Regions from separate parts of the Pseudomonas sp. Z4-20 genome, predicted to be linked through region 4. Evidence: predicted binding sites of a transcription regulator. Region 4 holds the regulator's gene; each other region holds the start of a gene.
The links. Region 4 encodes sigma-54, which starts transcription at its own class of promoters, with help from an activator protein. Its sites were predicted from a motif close to ANTGGCATNNANNTTGCTNT; they were not measured.
Positions count from the first base shown of each region.

Region 1: J3P82_RS22090 (pilin) is a predicted target of sigma-54. The motif match lies at 2,011-2,030, and genes of this name have one in related genera.
Region 2: glnA (type I glutamate--ammonia ligase) is a predicted target of sigma-54. The motif match lies at 1,675-1,694, and genes of this name have one in related genera.
Region 3: J3P82_RS18545 (flagellar basal body rod protein FlgF) is a predicted target of sigma-54. The motif match lies at 1,298-1,317, and genes of this name have one in related genera.

Region 1 is NZ_CP071641.1:4,811,350-4,814,545, forward strand. It holds gene J3P82_RS22075 (DUF748 domain-containing protein) at 1-457, shown strand, start outside; gene J3P82_RS22080 (DUF2845 domain-containing protein) at 459-755, shown strand; gene J3P82_RS22085 (BON domain-containing protein) at 937-1,290, opposite strand; gene J3P82_RS22090 (pilin) at 1,557-1,964, opposite strand; gene pilB (type IV-A pilus assembly ATPase PilB) at 2,189-3,196, shown strand, end outside.
Region 2 is NZ_CP071641.1:5,316,270-5,319,465, reverse strand. It holds gene J3P82_RS24190 (chorismate mutase) at 1-50, opposite strand, end outside; gene glnA (type I glutamate--ammonia ligase) at 175-1,581, opposite strand; gene thiI (tRNA uracil 4-sulfurtransferase ThiI) at 1,909-3,196, shown strand, end outside.
Region 3 is NZ_CP071641.1:4,072,941-4,076,136, reverse strand. It holds gene J3P82_RS18550 (sigma-54-dependent transcriptional regulator) at 1-1,139, shown strand, start outside; gene J3P82_RS18545 (flagellar basal body rod protein FlgF) at 1,372-2,109, shown strand; gene flgG (flagellar basal-body rod protein FlgG) at 2,159-2,944, shown strand; gene flgH (flagellar basal body L-ring protein FlgH) at 3,012-3,196, shown strand, end outside.
Region 4 is NZ_CP071641.1:1,041,529-1,044,724, forward strand. It holds gene rapZ (RNase adapter RapZ) at 1-238, opposite strand, end outside; gene ptsN (PTS IIA-like nitrogen regulatory protein PtsN) at 241-705, opposite strand; gene hpf (ribosome hibernation-promoting factor, HPF/YfiA family) at 718-1,026, opposite strand; gene J3P82_RS04860 (RNA polymerase factor sigma-54) at 1,103-2,596, opposite strand; gene lptB (LPS export ABC transporter ATP-binding protein) at 2,793-3,196, opposite strand, start outside.

The sequences.
Region 1 (3,196 bases), 1.9 Mb from region 4:
GGAGATCGAAGGCACCGCCGCCCAAAGCAGCGATGGCCCGCTGCTCGCCGCCCAGCGCCTGGAGCGCGAATACCAGTACAACTACTACAAGATGCTCCAGCGTCGGGGCGACAAAGTCCCGGCCAAGGCTTCGTTGCTGGAAGTGCCGGAGGATGAGAAGGCTCCGCTGCTGGAAGGAATCTACCGCACCCGCCTGAAGACCCAACCGCCAGCCGAATGGACGCAACTGGATAAAAAAGCCCGCATCGACAAACTCCGTGAAGGCGTCATCAACTTCTGGAGCGGCAGCGACCTGCTGCTGCGCGAACTGGGTCAGGAGCGGGCGAGCAGCATCAAGGATTTCCTGGTGGACAAGGGCAAGCTGGCCGACGATCGCGTCTACTTCATCGACGCCAGCCTCGGCCAAGCCGAGAGCGACGGTACCGTCATTACACCGATGCACTTGGATGCCGAATGACATGAAGCGCCTGTGCGGACTTGGCCTGGGTTTGTTATTGGCCGCTGGCCACGTGTCGGCTGCCAATACGCTGCGCTGCGGCAGCCAGTTGATCAGCGTTGGCGATCGCTCCAGCGAGGTGCTGCAAAAATGCGGTCAGCCCGCGGCGCGCGATGACCTGGGCTACAAGCGCAGTGTCAATCGCCGGGAAGAATACCCAGTGGAGGAATGGACCTACGGGCCCCATAGCGGCATGTATCAATACCTGCGCTTCGAGGGCAATCGGCTGGTGGAGATCACCAGCAAGCGTGGGCGCTGACCGTCACTGTGCAACATGCACCTTTACCCGTCCCAGAATAGAACAGGCCCCCGGCACGAATGCCGGGGGCCTGTAATGGCCACGTCCGTGTGGCCTTTCGCATGAACTCCAAAGCAACGGCAAACGTATATCTCAGCCCGCTTGCCGTGCCTTCTCCCAGTCCAGGCGAGAAGCCTTAGCCTTACTCGGCTTTCAGGCCGTCAGCCGATACGGCCTTGACGCCTTTGATTTTCTTGGTGATTGCCACAGCGGTGTCTTTTTGTGCGTCAGTGACTTTGGTCATCGAAGATAGGGACACAACACCTTTGTTGGTTTCGACTTTGATGTCGCTGCCTGGAATGCCTTTTTCGGTAACCAGGTCAGCTTTGACCTTGGTGGTGATCCAGGTATCGGAAACGTCTTCCTTAGCCTCTGTCACTTCGCCCGCAGCCAGCATCATCGGGGCCTGAGTAGCTTGAGTGGTCTCGGCGAAAGCGCTAGCCATGGACAGGGTCAGTGCAGTGGCAGCAGCGGCAGTGATAGCGAACTTCTTCATACGAGTAACTCCTGTTTTTCTCAGAAACTGCCGCAAGTGCATCTCGGCAGGTTGTCAGGAGTAGTGCGAAGGTTGTGCCAGTTTTAAAAAATTGTTTAATTCCTTATAACTCAATCAGTTAAGCGAAGCGGCAAAATTCGGAATCATGCAAATTGCATGAGCCTCCCTTTTTCAACATGCAACATGCCGATCCTGCCTTGCCGCCAAGCTGATCAATCAAGAAGGGTTTGCACGGTGAGGGAGCGGGCCCCCTCGCCGCCCGAGTATTAGGTGCCAGGGCACGAGGTCGGCAGGAACTCCCTGGGTGCGGTGGATGCGCATGTCCAGGCGCCGTTCACATCGCGGCTGAGGGTGATCGTCCTACCCGCTATTGAGGCAGGGGCGTTCAGGAGGGAACAAACGATAGAGCCTGCCGTCGTAGCCGTGCCTGTTACCGAAATCGTGCAGTTGCTGGTTGTAGTCGGAGCGTTCATGAGGGCCAACGTTGGAGTAACTCCCTGATTCATTTGATCCTCGTACGCTACCTTCAGTGCCGAGATTTCCCCCAGCCCGGCGGTAGCCTTCGCCCTCGCTTGGTACCTGGAATATTGCGGCAACGCAAACGTCGCCAGAATGCCGATGATCGCCACGACGATCAGCAGCTCGATCAGCGTAAAGCCCTTTTGCTTACTCATAGACATCTCCCATGCATGAGTCGAAATCTCATGACCTGAAACCGCCATTGCAGGGCACATGCCAACCCTCAAGCCCCATCATTAAAGGGGGTTGGACCCGCACAACGGCAACGTCCTACCTCAACAACCGCACTATCTGACGTTTTTTGTCATCCTTGCGTGCTGGTTAGGCGCTCACGCTTGACTAGGCTATAAGACATGAACAGCCCGCGTCCGGTATCCCCATGAATGACATCGCCCTCAGTGGCCTGGCCAAGCAATTGGTGCTGGCCGAACTGATCACCGAACAAAGTGCCCAGCAGGCCTATCAACAGGCCCAGCGCAATCGCCTGCCCCTGGTCAGTTACCTGGTGCAGAACAAACTCGTCCAGAGCCGCCAGGTAGCAGAAATCGCTTCGGAGCATTTCGGCATCGCCCTGCTCGACCTCAACAGCCTGGACAAGGACACCCAGCCCGCCGGACTGGTCAGCGAGAAACTGGTGCGCCAGCATCACGCCCTGCCGTTGTGGCGGCGCGGCAACAAGCTATTTGTAGGTATTTCCGACCCGACCAATCACCAAGCCATCAATGACATCCAGTTCAGCACCGGCCTGACCACCGAAGCCATCCTGGTGGAGGACGACAAGCTCAGCGATGCCATCGAGAAGTTCTTCGAATCCAGCAGCACCGGCCTGGAAGGCATGGGGGATGTCGACCTCGACGGCCTGGACATCGAATCGATCGACGACCGCAAGCAGGACGCCATCGCCGGCCAGGACGGCGACGACGCGCCGGTGGTGCGCTTCGTCAACAAAATGCTGCTGGACGCGATCAAGGGTGGTTCTTCCGACCTGCACTTCGAGCCTTATGAAAAAAGCTACCGGGTGCGGGTGCGCACCGACGGCATGCTCCGCGAGGTCGCCAAGCCGCCCATTCAGTTGGCCAACCGCATCGCCGCGCGCCTCAAGGTCATGGCCAGCCTGGATATTTCCGAACGACGCAAACCCCAGGACGGCCGGTTGAAGATGCGCCTGTCGAAAACCAAGTCCATCGACTTCCGGGTCAACACGCTCCCCACGCTCTGGGGCGAAAAAGTGGTGATCCGGATCCTCGACCCCTCCAGCGCGCAAATGGGCATCGATGCCTTGGGCTACGAACCGGAACAGAAAGACCTGTACATGGCGGCCCTCAAGCAGCCGCAAGGCCTGATCCTGGTGACCGGGCCGACCGGCTCGGGCAAGACCGTTTCGCTC
Region 2 (3,196 bases), 1.4 Mb from region 4:
GCCAGCAGCGCGGCAGACAGGGCGAGGTAGAGCTTGAAGCGCAAAGTCATGGGCAGTCTCGTCTTCTGTGGGGGAATGACGAGGCATCATGCGCTTAACCTGCGCCCATAAAAAAGGCCTCCCGAAAGGGAGGCCTCTTTTTATTTCACGCCGTGCGGGGCGGCGCTTACCGGATCAGCAGCTGTAGTACAGCTCATATTCCAGTGGGTGTACGAAGGTGCGAACCTTGATTTCTTCTTCGCTCTTCAATGCGATGTAGGCATCGATGAAGTCGTCGGAGAACACGCCGCCCTTGGTCAGGAACGCGCGGCCCTTGTCCAGCTCTTCCAGGGCTTCTTTCAGGCTGCCACAAACCTGTGGGATTTCCTTGGCCTCTTCAGGCGGCAGGTCATACAGGTTCTTGTCGGCGGCATCGCCAGGGTGGATCTTGTTCTGGATACCGTCCAGGCCAGCCATCATCAGTGCAGCGAAGGCCAGATAAGGGTTGGCAGCCGGATCCGGGAAGCGCGCTTCGATACGACGAGCCTTGGGGCTGTTGACGTAAGGAATGCGGATCGAGGCGGAGCGGTTGCGAGCCGAGTAGGCCAGCATGACCGGAGCTTCGAAGCCTGGCACCAGGCGCTTGTAGGAGTTGGTCGACGGGTTGGTGAAGCCGTTCAGGGCCTTACCGTGCTTGATGATACCGCCGATGAAGTACAGGGCAGTGTCCGACAGACCGGCATAACCTTCGCCTGCGAAGGTGTTCTTGCCGTCCTTGGAGATCGACATGTGGACGTGCATGCCCGAACCGTTGTCGCCGTACAGCGGCTTCGGCATGAAGGTCGCGGTGCGGCCGTAGGCGTCGGCAACGTTGTGGACGCAGTATTTCAGCGTCTGGACTTCGTCAGCCTTCTTGACCAGCGTGTTGAATTTCACGCCGATTTCGTTCTGGCCGGCAGTCGCCACTTCGTGGTGGTGAACTTCGACGGTCTGGCCCATTTCTTCCAGTGCGTTGCACATGGAGGTACGGATTTCGTGGTCGAAGTCGAACGGAGGAACCGGGAAGTAGCCGCCCTTGACGCCAGGACGGTGGCCTTTGTTGCCGCCTTCCACGTCCTGGTCGGACATCCACGAACCCTGTTCGGAGAAGATCTTGAACATGGAGCCGGAGATGTCGGACTTGAATTTGACCGAGTCGAAGATGAAGAACTCAGGCTCGGGACCGAAGAATGCAGTGTCGCCGATGCCGGTGGACTTCAGGTATTCCTCGGCACGGTGGGCGATGGCGCGTGGGTCACGGTCATAGCCTTGCATGGTCGAAGGTTCGATGATGTCGCAAACCAGGATCAGGGTCGGCTCTTCGGTGAACGGGTCCAGGACGGCGGTTTCGTCGTCCGGCATCAGGATCATGTCGGAGGCTTCGATGCCTTTCCAGCCGGAGATGGAGGAACCGTCGAACATCTTGCCGATTTCGAAGAATTCGTCGTCCAGCGCATCACGGGCCGGCATGGTCACGTGATGTTGAGTGCCCTTGGTGTCAGTGAAGCGCAGATCAATCCACTTGACGTCATGATCTTTGATGAGTTGAACCGACTTCGACATATGTCCTCCGGGTGGCTTCGGGCGGTAATGGTGTGCCCTTAGATATGGGTGATGCCGGCGCGAATACTCTGCCAAGGCAACCTGCCTCACAAGGGAGCAATTTGCATGCCAGTGCCCCAGCATGGGTTTTTTGCACCAAATACACGCTTTTAAACGTCGGAAATATGGATTGTCGAACAATTGCGCACTGCAATGTGGCGCTTTTTGTCATTAATGAACCGTTTTGGTGCGCGCAAAACCGCCCGCACATTAACTGGTCAAACCTTGAGCAATTTCCGCTATAATCCGCGCCCCCCTTTTTCGGCTGGCCGATCGCGCGCTGTTTTCATGAAACTAATCGTAAAAGTCTTCCCCGAGATCACCATCAAGAGCCGCCCGGTACGGATGCGTTTCATCCGCCAGTTGGCCAAGAACATCCGCGCCGTGCTCCGAGACCTGGACCCGGCCGTGGTGGTGAACGGTGTGTGGGACAATCTCGAACTGGAAACCCGCGTCAGCGATCCCAAGCTCCTGAAGGATATGACCGAGCGCCTGAGCTGCATGCCGGGCATTGCGCATTTCCTGCAAGTCGACGAATACCCGCTGGGGGATTTCGACGACATCCTGGCCAAATGCATGCTTCATTATGGTGACGCGCTGGCCGGGAAGATCTTTTCGGTGCGCTGCAAGCGTGCCGGCAAGCACCCGTTCAGTTCGATGGACGTGGAACGTTATGTCGGCAGCCAGTTGCGCCGACAGTGCGGTGCCGCCGGTATCTCGCTAAAAGATCCGCAGATTGAGGTACGCATTGAAATTCGCGACCAGCGGTTGTTCGTGATCCACAGCCAGCACGACAGCATCGGCGGCTATCCGCTGGGGTCGCTGGAGCAGACGCTGGTGTTGATGTCCGGTGGCTTCGACTCCACTGTCGCCGCCTACCAGATCATGCGTCGCGGGCTGATGAGCCATTTCTGCTTCTTCAACCTCGGCGGGCGCGCCCACGAATTGGGCGTGATGGAAGTGGCGCACTTCATCTGGAAGAAGTACGGCAGCTCCCAACGCGTGTTATTTGTGAGCGTGCCGTTCGAGGAAGTCCTGGGGGAGATTCTCGGCAAAGTCGATAACAGTCATATGGGCGTCATTTTGAAGCGTATGATGTTGCGGGCCGCGTCGAACATCGCCGATCGCCTGCAGATCGATGCGCTGGTGACTGGCGAGGCGATTTCCCAGGTGTCGAGCCAGACGTTGCCGAACCTGTCGGTCATTGACTGCGTCACTGAAAAACTCGTGCTGCGCCCACTGATTGCCAGCCACAAGCAGGACATCATCGACCAGGCCAATGAAATCGGCACCGCTGATTTTGCCCGGCACATGCCCGAGTATTGCGGGGTCATCTCGGTCAATCCGAAGACGGCGGCCAAGCGCGGACGCGTGGAGCACGAAGAGAAAGCATTCGACATGGCGGTCCTCGAGCGTGCGATCGAGAACGCCAGGCTGGTGCCAATTGATCGGGTCATCGATGAATTGGGCCAGGACATACAGATTGAGGAAGTCGGCGAAGCATTGGCCGGTCAGATCATCATCGACATCCGACACCCGGATGAAGCTGAGGACGACCCGTTGGATGTCGCCGGCA
Region 3 (3,196 bases), 2.7 Mb from region 4:
ACCAGTCGCGCATCAATGGCTTGCGGGTCAAGGTCAAGGGCGACGTGTTCCTGGCGGATATCGCCCCGCTACAGTCGGAACACGACGACAGCGAGGCCATGGCCGGCGCGGTGCTGACCCTGCACCGCGCCGATCGGGTGGGCGAACGTATCTATAACGTGCGCAAGCAGGAGCTGCGCGGTTTCGACAGTATTTTCCAGAGTTCGAAAGTGATGGCGGCGGTGGTCCGTGAGGCCCGGCGCATGGCGCCGTTGGACGCGCCGCTGTTGATAGAAGGCGAAACCGGCACCGGCAAGGAATTGTTGGCCCGCGCCTGTCACCTGGCGAGCCCGCGTGGGCAGTCGCCACTGATGGCGCTCAACTGTGCCGGGCTGCCCGAGTCAATGGCCGAGACCGAGCTGTTTGGCTACGGTCCCGGTGCCTTCGAAGGCGCCCGGGCCGAAGGCAAGCTTGGCCTGCTGGAATTGACCGCTGGGGGAACGCTGTTCCTCGACGGGGTAGGGGAGATGAGCCCGCGCCTACAAGTGAAATTGCTGCGCTTCCTGCAGGACGGATGCTTCCGTCGCGTAGGCAGTGACGAAGAGGTTTATCTGGATGTCAGGGTGATCTGCGCGACACAGGTCGATTTGTCGGAGCTCTGCGCACGGGGAGAATTTCGCCAGGATTTGTACCACCGCTTGAATGTGCTCTCCCTGCACATTCCCCCCCTGCGCGAATGCCTCGACGGCCTCGCGCCGCTGGTGGACCATTTCCTCGACCAGGCCAGTCGCCAGATCGGCTGCCCGCTGCCCAAGCTCGCCCCAGCAGCAGTGGACCGTCTCAGTCACTACCATTGGCCGGGCAACGTCCGGCAGTTGGAAAACGTATTGTTCCAGGCCGTTTCCCTGTGTGACGGCGGAACGGTCAAGGCCGAGCACATCCGCCTGCCGGACTACGGCGTGCGCCAACCCCTTGGCGATTTCTCACTTGATGGTGGGTTGGAGGATATCGTCGGACGGTTCGAGAAAGCCGTGCTGGAGCGCTTGTATTCCGAGCACCCCAGCAGTCGGCAACTGGGTAAGCGCCTGGGGGTTTCCCATACGACCATTGCCAACAAATTGCGCGAATATGAAGTTGGCAAGGAGCCCGGACCGGGCTAGATCAGCTTGGCACAGAAATAGGGTGCCGCTGCCGGATAGGTAAACCTTTGCCTTGCAGCGGCACGACACCGCCGGTTTTTCGTCTTCGATACATCTGCAATATCCCTTCAGGTAGTCCCAAGCCCTTTGTTTACCGGGTCTATCAGCGCCAGAAAAAAGTTGGTCTGCAAATTGCTTAAGGCTGTGCAACACAGCAGTGGACGGCAAACGTCCGGCATGCAGAGGAACGACAGTGGACAAGTACCTTTATGTGGCAATGACCGGCGCCAGCCAAAACGCGCTGGCGCAACGGGCCCATGCCAACAACCTGGCGAACATCTCCACCAATGGTTTTCAGAAAGACCTGGAGCAAGCACGTTCGATGCCGGTGTTCGGCGACAGCTTTCCGGCGCGGGCATTTGCGATGTCCGAGCGTCCCGCCACCGACTTCACCCCGGGTGCGCTGATTGAAACCGGTCGCGACCTCGACGTGGCGGTCAGCGGGCCGGGCTGGATGGCCGTGCAGAACCCCGACGGCGGTGAAAGCTATGTGCGCACCGGCAGCCTCAATGTCGATGCACTGGGTGTCTTGCGGGCCGGCAACGGCATGCCGGTGATGGGCAACGGTGGTCCGATCGCCGTGCCGCCAGAGCAGAAAATCGAGATCGGCCAGGACGGCACCATCAGCATCCGCGCCATGGGCGAAGGCCCGCGTGTGATGGCTGAAGTGGACCGCATCAAGCTGGTCAACCCGGACCTCAAGACCATGACCAAGGGCTTGGACGGTTCGATCCGTTCAAAAGACGGCCAGGCGGCGCCCATCGATGCCAACGTGCAGTTGGTGTCGGGGTTCCAGGAGGCGAGCAACGTCAACGCCGTGGATGAGATGACTTCGGTGCTGGCCCTGGCCAAGCAGTTCGAGCTCCACGTCAAGATGATGACCACCGCCAAAGAAGGCGATGAAGCCATGGCTCGGGTCTTGCAGATCTAACTATTAATTACAGCGTTGCGCCGAAAAACAGGCGTACGAGGAGAATCGAATGCTTCCGGCTCTTTGGGTTGCCAAAACAGGTCTGTCCGCCCAGGACACCAACCTTTCCACTATTTCCAACAACCTGGCGAACGTGTCGACCACGGGTTTCAAACGTGACCGCGCCGAGTTCCAGGACTTGCTGTACCAGGTAAAACGCCAGCCAGGCGCCCAGTCGACCCAGGACAGCGAACTGCCGTCGGGCCTGCAAGTGGGTACCGGTGTGCGCATCGTCGGCACCCAGAAAAACTTCAACGCCGGCAGCCTGCAAACCACCGAGCAGCCGCTGGACATGGCCATCGACGGTCGCGGTTTCTTCCAGATCCTGCAACCGGACGGCACCACGTCCTACACCCGTGACGGTACGTTCCACCTCGATTCCAATGGCCAGATTGTCAATGCCAGCGGTTTCGCCCTGGAGCCGGCCATCATCATCCCGAACGATGCCCAGACCTTCACCGTCGGTCGTGACGGCACCGTGTCCATCACCATTGCAGGCAACCCGGCCTCCCAGGTGATCGGCAACCTGCAGACCGCTGACTTCATCAACCCGGCCGGCCTGCAAGCGGTGGGTAACAACCTGTTCATGGAAACCGCCGCCAGCGGCGCGCCGCAAGTCGGCACTCCGGGCCTGAACGGTTTCGGCACCACGCTGCAGAACACCCTGGAAACCTCCAACGTGAGCACCGTTGAGGAGATGGTCAACATGATCACCACCCAGCGCGCCTACGAGATGAACTCCAAGGTGATTTCCACCGCCGACCAGATGCTCTCGTTCGTTACGCAGAATCTTTAACCGCGTCGTCCGTCATTACGTAGACAGGGCGGCCCCAGGGTCGCCTGCAACACCAAGAGGTAGGGTCATGAAACGCTTCGTATCTGTTCTGGCACTGAGTGGGATTACCGCACTCGCGGGCTGTGTCGCGCCAACGCCACGGCCCAATGACCCGTACTACGCTCCGGTGTTGCCGCGCACGCCGTTGCCGGCAGCCGCCAACAATGGCTCGATCTACCAGGCCGGTTTCGAGCAGAACCTGTACAGCGACCG
Region 4 (3,196 bases):
TGCGCACTTCTTCGAGCAATTCGGGGAATCGCGACAAATGGCTGGGCAGGTTGCGGGCATCGATGGACACAGCGACCAGTGGTTGCGCCAGCTCGGTGTGGATCAGCGCTCGCTCGGCCAATTCTGGAAGAAGGCCTGCTGGCAAATTGTCGATGCAATAGTAACCGCTGTCCTCAAGCACGTTGAGGGCGGTGCTTTTACCGGAGCCGGAGCGGCCGCTGACGATGATCATGCGCATGTTTAATGGCCGTTCTGCTCGTCCAGGACTACCTGATACAAGGCTTCGTTGCTCGGGGCGCTGCGCAGTTTTTCGCGTACTTCCTTGCGGTCCAGCATGCTGGCGATCTGGCGCAGCAGCTCCAGGTGCGCGTCGGTCGCCGCTTCCGGGACCAGCAATACGAACAGCAAGTCGACCGGGGCGCCGTCGATGGCGTCGAAATCGATAGGTGCTTCCAAGTGCAACAACGCGCTGATTGGCGCGGTGCAGCCTTTGAGGCGACAGTGAGGAATGGCGATGCCGTTGCCAAAACCGGTGGAGCCCAGTTTTTCACGGGCGACCAATGCCTCGAAGACGTCTTGCATTTCCAGATCCGGTACCTCGCGGTGGATCAGGTTGGCAATTTGTTCGAGGGCTTTCTTTTTACTGCCGCCCGGCGCGTTCACTTGGGAACGGCCGGGGGTCAGGATGGTTTCTAGTCGGATCATGGATTGGGGGGGTTAACGACCGGTTGCGCCCTGGAGGAGGCTCTGGGTCTTTTCCTTATGCTTTTTGAGTTGGCGATCCAGCTTGTCGGTCAGCAGGTCAATCGCGGCATACATGTCTGAATGCTCTGCGTTGGCAACCACTTCTCCGCCGGGAATATGCAGCGTGGCTTCGATTTTCTGCAGCAGTTTCTCGACGTTCATCGTGACTTGCACGTTGGTAATCTTGTCGAAATGCCTTTCCAATCGGTCGAGTTTCTCGCCGATGTAAGTGCGCAGGGGTTCGGTCACTTCCAGTTGGTGTCCACTGATGTTGACTTGCATACAGCTTCTCCTTCGTTGCCAGTGCATAAAGCGGCAGGTAGAAATACCTGCCACTGGAACGCTGTGGCGTGGCCTGTTACATCAACCGCTTGCGTTCGCTCGAAGGCGCGATCCCGAGGGACTCACGGTATTTGGCGACGGTACGGCGGGCCACCTGAATGCCTTGTGCCTCCAGTAAACCAGCGATCTTGCTGTCACTCAACGGCTTTTTCTGATTTTCCGCCGCGACCAGTTTTTTGATGATCGCGCGGATAGCCGTGGACGAGCATTCGCCGCCTTCGGAGGTGCTGACGTGGCTGGAGAAAAAGTATTTCAATTCATAGATGCCCCGTGGGGTATGCATGAATTTCTGGGTAGTCACCCGGGAAATAGTCGACTCATGCATGCCCACCGCCTCGGCGATGTCGTGCAGGACCAACGGTTTCATCGCTTCGTCGCCGTACTCCAGGAAGCCGCGCTGATGCTCGACGATCTGGGTAGCAACTTTCATCAGGGTTTCGTTGCGGCTTTGCAGGCTCTTGATGAACCAGCGCGCTTCCTGCAGCTGGTTGCGCATGAAGGTGTTGTCGGCGCTGGTGTCGGCGCGCTTCACGAAACCGGCGTATTGGGCGTTGACTCGCAGCTTGGGCACCGATTCCTGGTTCAGTTCCACCAGCCAGCGGTCGTTGTGCTTGCGCACGATCACGTCAGGTACCACGTATTCGGGTTCGGTGGATTCGATCTGCGAGCCGGGGCGCGGATTGAGGCTTTGTACCAGCTCGATGACCTGGCGCAGCTCATCTTCCTTGAGCTTCATGCGACGCATCAGTTGGCTATAGTCGCGGCCGCCCAGCAGGTCGATGAAATCCGTCACCAACCGTTTGGCTTCGGCCAGCCACGGCGTCTTGGCGGGCAGCTGGCGCAGTTGCAGCAACAGGCATTCACCCAGGTTGCGAGCACCGATGCCGGCGGGTTCGAACTGCTGGATGCGATGGAGGACGGCTTCGATCTCGTCCAGCTCGATGTCGAGCTCAGGGTCGAAGGCTTCCAGGATCTCTTCGAGGGTCTCGTCCAGGTAGCCCTGGTTGTTGATGCAATCGATCAGCGTTACGGCGATGAGGCGATCGGTATCGGACATCGGCGCCAGGTTCAGTTGCCACAGCAGATGACTTTGCAAGCTCTCCCCGGCGGAGGTGCGGGTGGTGAAATCCCACTCGTCGTCATCGCCGCTCGGCAGGCTGCTGGCGCTGGTCTGGTATACGTCGTCCCAGGCCGTGTCCACGGGCAGCTCGTTGGGAATGCGCTCGTTCCACTCGCCGTCCTCGAGGTTGTCCACCGTCGGGGCGGCTTCCTGGTAGGACGGTTCCGGGATTTCGGCGGGAGTTTTCTGCTCTACGTTATCGGCCAGCGGATCGGTATTGTCGAAGTCTTCGCCTTCTTCCTGGCGTTCGAGCATCGGATTGGACTCCAGCGCCTCCTGGATTTCCTGTTGCAGGTCCAGGGTCGACAATTGGAGCAGGCGGATGGCCTGTTGCAGCTGCGGTGTCATCGTCAGCTGCTGGCCCATTCTCAAGACTAGCGATGGTTTCATGGCAGGGGCTTAACACCTTATTCGCCGGCGCACATGCGCCATCCACTACAGGGCGCCGGAGCGCCAAACTTAAGCAAATTATATGCCTGAAACTGAAGTGTTTGCCTAGGGGGGACTCTCAATTAATTGAACGCGTCCCCGCAACGTCGGCATTGAAGCGCCGGCATCGCTCGGGCATTCGCCAGGCACATTGTGCTTAAAGGCGGAATTCATGGCCCAGATACACTTCCTTGACCAGTTCGTTGGCCAGGATGGTGGCGGAGTCGCCTTCGGCAATCAACTGGCCGTCATTGACGATATAGGCGGTTTCGCAGATATCCAAGGTCTCGCGCACGTTGTGGTCGGTGATCAATACGCCGATGCCCTTGGCCTTGAGGTGGTGGATGATCTGCTTGATGTCGCCCACGGAGATCGGGTCCACGCCAGCGAACGGTTCGTCGAGCAGGATGAATTTCGGCGCGGTGGCCAGGGCGCGGGCGATTTCCACACGGCGGCGCTCGCCACCGGACAGGCTCATGCCCAGGTTGTCGCGAATGTGACTGATGTGGAACTCTTGCAGCAGGCTTTCCAATTCCTGGCGACGGCCGGCCTTGTCGAGCT